DNA from 2 places in the Yersinia intermedia genome. Region 2 is predicted to be linked to the other one. Evidence: predicted binding sites of a transcription regulator. Region 2 holds the regulator's gene; the other holds the start of a gene.

Region 1 (3,570 bases), 700 kb from region 2:
CAATCAGCTCGCGGGTTGGCTCGATAAAGGCCACATCGATAAATTCATCTGGCTGATGGGCCTGATCGATCGAGCCGGGTCCCAGCACCAAGGTTGGGCACACTTGCTGGATAAACGGCGCTTCGGTGCAGTAGTTCACCACCGCAGTACGCTCACCCAATAATTTCTCGATAACCCCTACCATATGGTGATCGGTTGGGCATTCATAGCCTGGGATCGGCGGATGCAGTTCGTCAATGCTCAAACGGCCCGGCCAGCGTTGACTTACCGGAGCCAGCGCTTCGGTCATCAACCCGTTCAGATCACTTAATGTCAGGCCTGGCAACGGGCGGATATCCATATGCAATTCACAGCAAGCACAGATACGGTTTGCCGCATCACCGCCGTTAATATGACCAAAATTCATGGTGGGATACGGAATGGTAAACGCCGGATTGTGATAACGCTCTTGCAACCTGGTGCGCAGCTTCATCAATTCAGTGATAGATTCATGCATTAAATCAATGGCATTAACCCCACGAGCTGGATCGCTAGAGTGCCCGGACTGGCCGGTAATACGAATAGCATTGGAAATATGCCCTTTGTGCGCCCGCACCGGTTGCAGCGAGGTTGGCTCACCGATAATGGCAAAGTCTGGGCGCAACTGGCTGGAGGCGGCAAAATAGCGCGCGCCCGCCATGGTAGTTTCTTCATCGGCGGTCGCCAGAATATACAGTGGCTTGCTCAGTTTGCTGGCATCGATATCGCGCACCGCATCCAGAATAAAAGCAAAAAAGCCTTTCATGTCGGCGGTACCTAAACCATACAACTTATTGTCATGTTCGGTCAGGGTGAACGGGTCACGGGTCCAACGCCCTTCATCAAAAGGCACCGTATCGGTATGGCCCGCCAGCAATAATCCACCATTGCCTTTTCCGATGTTTTTTTCACCAATAGAGGCAAGCAGATTAAATTTGTGGCGTGTATCGGGCACGGGTTGGATCTCGACGCGAAAACCCAAGTCTACAAACCATCCGGCCAACAAGTTGATTAACGCCTCATTACTTTGATCGAGAGCGCTATCGGTTGCGCTGATCGATGGCGTCGCGATTAACGCCCGATACAGCTCAATAAATGGAGGTAATTTCATCTTCACTGTTGACAGCCTTTGGTTAGGATAGTATCAATATTCATGCAGTAATTATGAATAAAAATACATTAAGCTTGAGCGTAAGGGAACCGAAAAACACCCTTAAATTTACGAAAATGTCAACGCTCAATCACGAGGGGAACAGCAAAACCTTGCTGAAAACCCAAATACCGGTTTTGACTACTTATGTCTTTATACCGAATTACATTTTTGTACCCAAAGGACTTGGCGTTGCAGGTAGGCAGCAAGTGAGTAATGAGCACTGCTGCAACGTCAAGTACGAAGGGTAAGGTGAACTGAACCCATGTTGAATACGCTAATTGTTGGTGCCAGTGGTTATGCCGGAGCCGAGCTTACGGCTTACCTGAGTCGTCACCCACATATGAACATAACCGGTTTAACGGTTTCAGCGCAAAGTGCAGATGCAGGAAAATTACTTTCTGACCTGCATCCGCAGCTAAAAGGCATTATTGATCTCCCGCTGCAACCCTTGGTGGATGTGGCTCAGGCGGCAAAAGGGGTTGATGTTGTGTTCCTCGCTACCGCCCATGAGGTCAGTCATGATTTAGCGCCACAATTTTTAGCTGCCGGTTGTGTCGTATTCGATCTCTCCGGTGCGTTTCGGGTGAAAGATGCGGCGTTTTACCGCCAGTATTATGGTTTTGAACATAAACATCCCGACTGGCTGGATAAAGCCGTTTATGGGCTAGCTGAATGGCAGGCAGAAGAGATTAAGCAGGCACAGTTGATCGCCGTTCCTGGCTGCTATCCAACCGCATCACAATTAGCGCTTAAGCCGTTGGTTGATAATAAATTATTGAATGAAGCACAGTGGCCGGTGATTAATGCAGTCAGTGGCGTCAGCGGCGCAGGGCGTAAGGCCAGTATCGGCAACAGTTTCTGTGAAGTCAGTTTGCAGCCATACGGCTTGTTCAATCATCGTCATCACCCAGAAATTGTAGCTCACCTTGGCACACCCGTTATTTTTACCCCCCACTTGGGTAATTTCGCCCGCGGTATTCTGGCGACCATTACCTGCCGCCTGAACGCGGGTGTGACGGCGCAAGATATTGCTGACGCGTATCACCATGCTTATCAGGATAAACCGCTGGTGCGGTTGTATCAGCACGGTGTTCCCGCGTTGAAAGCGGTGGTTGGTTTGCCTTTCTGCGATATCGGTTTCTCAGTGCAAGGCGAACATTTAATTATTGTCGCCACTGAAGATAACCTACTAAAAGGTGCGGCAGCTCAGGCTGTGCAATGCATGAATATACGTTTTGGTTTTACAGAAACCGAGTCTCTGTTGTGGGGCAAGGTAAGTCACTAGCCGAAATAACTGGTTGCGGTCATACGAACCAATTGCGTTCATGCCCGCAGACCTATGAATTTTTACCCGATTAAATAAGGCGCAAAAAAATGAATCCGTTAGTCATTAAATTAGGTGGCGTATTGCTCGACAGCGAAGAAGCGCTGGAACGCCTGTTTACTGCATTGGTGACTTATCGCGAGAAGCATGAGCGCCCGCTAGTGATTATGCACGGTGGCGGTTGTCTGGTTGACGATCTGATGAAAAAACTCGCTTTGCCGGTAGTGAAGAAAAACGGCTTGCGTGTCACCCCTGCTGACCAGATTGATATTATTACCGGCGCACTGGCAGGCACCGCTAACAAAACCCTGCTGGCTTGGGCGGTAAAACATAACATTAATGCTGTTGGCTTGTGTTTGGGCGATGGCGGAACCGTATCGGTAACGCTACTGGATGCCGAATTGGGGCATGTGGGTAACGCTCAACCGGGTTCACCTGCGTTAGTGCAAACCTTGCTGGCTGCGGATTACATGCCCATTATCAGTTCCATTGGTATTACTGCCGACGGCCAACTGATGAATGTGAATGCCGATCAGGCGGCCACCGCGTTAGCCGCCACCCTTGGGGCTGATTTGATTTTACTGTCTGATGTTAGCGGTATTCTGGATGGCAAAGGCCAACGGATTGCTGAAATGACGGCGCAAAAGGCCGAGCAACTCATTGCTCAGGGCATCATTACCGATGGTATGGTAGTTAAAGTGAATGCAGCGCTGGATGCAGCACGCTCATTAGGCCGCCCGGTAGATATTGCCAGTTGGCGTCATGCGGATCAGTTACCGGCACTGTTTAATGGTGAGCCAATTGGCACGCGTATTCTGGCCTAAATACCCTTCTTATTTGAAGTTGCAGCGGTGTTAGCGGCTCTTACTCACCCGAATCACTGGCTTGAGTCAGCTCAACGGGATTTGTGCGTTTGCTGCCTTGCTGCCACTCCAACTACTTTGGGTATATTATGAGTTTTTATTCTGAAACTAGGGAAGAAAGATTATGGCATTGTGGGGCGGGCGGTTTAGTCAGGCGGCAGATCAGCGTTTCAAGCAATTCAACGATTCACTGCGGTTTGATTACCGGCTAG
Region 2 (3,570 bases):
TGGATAAAAAAGCGGAACAAGAAACGTTATCGCAGGATTAAACCGGATAAAAAAAGCCCCCGCGATAGCGGGGGTAAAGGGTTCGTCGGATAGACGAGGGATTATTCGGGGGCTGACTTCAGCCAACATTTTGTTGTAATCAATACTCTATTCAATAAGCTAAAAATTAGTATTTATCTTTATTTTCAGTCTATTAAGTAAATTATCAAGATACGAAAGTATGCCCCTCTATGCGGGGCATTTACTTTCATTCCTGGCGTTTAATCTTATTTGTAAATTTTGGCAGTGGCATGCCAGCCATTGTCTTCACGCACACCAATGATTTTGTATGCAGTAGCGCCTTCACTGTCAGCTTTATTCGCAATGGCCTGTTCAATATCAGAAGGAGCACCGGTAATACCGCTCACACTGATTGCGCCTAAATCAGTCATTTTGCTTGCTTGTGCGGCATTGACTGATTCAGCAGCAGATGCACCGAAAGCAACCACAGAAAGTAAACTCAGAGCTGTAAGGGTAGTTTTGATTTTCATGATTTTTCCTCAATCAGATTCAATAACCTAAAAGTGCTTTGAATGATTTTTTGTACTTTTAGTTTATTGTTTTTACTGGTTATTTAACTTTTATTTCAATTTTGGCTTCACGCCATGTTTGATGTATCTATCGCGAATTACTGGTAAATCTTGGCAGTGGCATGCCAGTTATTCTCTTCTCGAACTTCGATCACTTTGTAAGCTTTAGCGCCCATAGCATCAGCTTTATCCGATAGCGCCTGACGAATATCAGAGGGTGCACCGTTAAGGCCACTGACGGTGATGGTGCCCATAGGTTGTAATTTTGCCGCCTGATTTTCATTAATGGAATCCGCTGCAAAAACACCAAATGACAGTGCAGACAGGATGCTAATGGTTGCGATGGTAGCTTTAATATTCATGTTGTTGCCTCTATTTGTTCTTTATCACTTCTTATGAAGTGTGATTTGCGTCACGAAAATGAGTATACATCTAGTAACTGAGAATATTAATAGCAAGCTAATAATATTTAAGGTCACTTTATCGTTAGTGACTACTTTTTAAGAACTAAAAGGAATAAAAAGTGACTAAAAAACAACATGTTTGATTAAAAATATAATGTTTTCAATTAAATAAGCGTTTTTGACTAAAAGTGCGTTACTGCGTGGCGGTTTTGACTGCAATAGAGAGAACGGTAGGATGATTTTGCGGTTTAGGCGGGAATTAGTAGCTGTATGCCCTGGCTAAAGGCTAAGGAGGTGTGATGAATGGAATAACAATAACAAAGATACAGTGCGGCGCAAAAGGCCGCATCTATATATACCAAACATAAAGGTGTGGAATTAAAGCTCTTGATCGAATAACCCGAGGATAGCTTCATGCAGTTGTTTAACAGTAAAACCTCTGGCAGGCGTTGTGAAAATGGTATCGTCACCGGCAATACTACCTAAGATACCTTCAGCTTTACCTAATGAATCCAGCAGGCGGGCGATCAACTGGGCTGCTCCTGGGCTGGTATTAATCACAACGACCGAATCATTATAATCGACATCCAAAACCAGATTTTTTAGTGGGCTACTGGTTGTTGGTACCCCCAATTCTGCTGGTAAGCAGTAAACCATCTCCATTTTGGCGTTACGCGTTCTAACCGCGCCGAATTTAGTCAGCATACGCGAAACTTTGGATTGGTTAATATTTTCAAAGCCTTCTTCCTGCAAGGCCAAAACGATCTCACCTTGAGAACTGAATTTCTCTTCTTTCAATAACGCCTTAAACGCCTTGATAAGATCTTCTTGTTTTGCTGGATTACGCATTTTCTATGCCTTGAACAGTCAATAATGAATAGGATTATTATGCATATAAATGAATTTTTATTCAACATGACTATGGAGTATTGGCGATAAAAGCGCTGATATCAAGGTGTGGTGAAATTTTAACATCATCTTACTGTTACGATTATGCTAAATCAGTTTTTATTAACATTCGGCTTGAGTAACCAAAATGTTATTAAAATGATGTTGTTCTGATGTAACAGAAGGGTGTAATGTAACCGCCGATTAACCTGTCATGAATACTTCGGTAAATTTTAGAATAATGTGCGCTATATCATTAATGAATAAGCGATTTACTCTAAAATACATAAGTCTTATGCGCCTTTTTGATGCGTGATATCTCAATCTGACTGTTAATAGATTGTGTTTAAAATCACAATAAATTAAGGTGCCTAAATAGATGAATTCACGGCAAATTTAAATTAAATATAAAAAGGAGTATAGGATGAAAGTTGCAGTTCTCGGTGCCGCTGGTGGTATCGGCCAGGCCCTCGCTCTTCTACTCAAGACCCAGCTTCCTTCCGGTTCAGACCTCTCATTATATGATATCGCGCCAGTGACTCCTGGTGTTGCGGTTGATCTGAGCCATATCCCGACTGCTGTTAATATTAAAGGCTTTAGCGGCGAAGATGCTACCCCAGCCCTTCAAGGGGCCGATATTGTTCTGATTTCTGCTGGTGTTGCACGGAAACCAGGCATGGATCGTTCAGATCTGTTCAATGTTAATGCCGGTATCGTCCGTAATCTGGTTGAGCAAATCGCGCGTACTTGCCCGAAAGCATTAATCGGTATCATTACCAACCCAGTTAACACGACTGTTGCAATCGCCGCAGAAGTGCTGAAAAAAGCCGGTGTTTACGACAAGAACAAATTATTTGGCATTACAACACTGGATACCATCCGCTCTAATACCTTTGTTGCTGAACTTAAAGGTAAGCAACCTCAGGATATCGAAGTGCCGGTTATCGGTGGGCACTCTGGTGTTACTATTTTGCCATTGTTGTCACAAATTCCAGGCATTAGCTTTACCGAGCAAGAAGTGGCTGATCTGACTAAACGTATCCAGAATGCGGGTACTGAAGTTGTTGAAGCAAAAGCCGGTGGCGGGTCAGCGACCCTGTCTATGGGGCAAGCTGCGGCACGTTTTGGTCTTTCTCTGGTCCGTGCTCTGCAAGGCGAAAGCAATGTTGTTGAATGTTCTTACGTTGAAGGTGACGGTAAATATGCCCGTTTCTTTGCTCAGCCAATCCTGTTAGGTAAAAACGGTGTTGCTGAACGTAAAGACATTGGCAAACTGAGTGCTTTTGAACAACAAGCGCTAGAAAGCATGCTTGATGTGTTGCACAAAGATATCGAGCTGGGCGAGCAGTTCGTCAATAATAAGTAGTAGCAGGGGCTTAAAGCTGCCCCTGAGATAATATTATCAACCGCCGAAGCAATGTTCGGCGATTTGATGAAATGGTCACCTCCACCCTGTGAGCGATAAGCTGGCAGGGTTTTTTTATGCCCGAACAATAGCTGGGCGTATCCTCACTTTTCGGTCAATAAGTACCCCTGTCTTTGGATCAAAATAACGTGTCGGCCAGATTTCGGAAGGATGAATGTCCAAACATTCGGCAATCAACCATTCCCCCTTTGGCCAGGGACGAGTTAACGCATTGGCAAGTGTAGATGAACTTAACCCTGCTTTACGGGAGAGAGCGGCTAACGTTGTGCCTTTTTTACGTAGG

The links. The regulator ArgR, encoded in region 2, controls arginine synthesis, uptake and breakdown. The targets are predictions, from matches to a motif close to ANTGAATAAAAATACANT.
Positions count from the first base shown of each region.
Region 1: a site for ArgR is predicted at 1,182-1,199, ahead of argC (N-acetyl-gamma-glutamyl-phosphate reductase). Genes of this name have one in related genera too.

Region 1 is NZ_LR134116.1:116,481-120,050, forward strand. It holds gene argE (acetylornithine deacetylase) at 1-1,129, opposite strand, end outside; gene argC (N-acetyl-gamma-glutamyl-phosphate reductase) at 1,434-2,456, shown strand; gene argB (acetylglutamate kinase) at 2,546-3,319, shown strand; gene argH (argininosuccinate lyase) at 3,483-3,570, shown strand, end outside.
Region 2 is NZ_LR134116.1:4,176,480-4,180,049, reverse strand. It holds gene mpl (UDP-N-acetylmuramate:L-alanyl-gamma-D-glutamyl-meso-diaminopimelate ligase) at 1-41, shown strand, start outside; gene EL015_RS19095 (YdgH/BhsA/McbA-like domain containing protein) at 267-530, opposite strand; gene yhcN (peroxide/acid stress response protein YhcN) at 668-931, opposite strand; gene argR (transcriptional regulator ArgR) at 1,352-1,822, opposite strand; gene mdh (malate dehydrogenase) at 2,286-3,227, shown strand; gene EL015_RS19075 (helix-turn-helix domain-containing protein) at 3,342-3,570, opposite strand, start outside.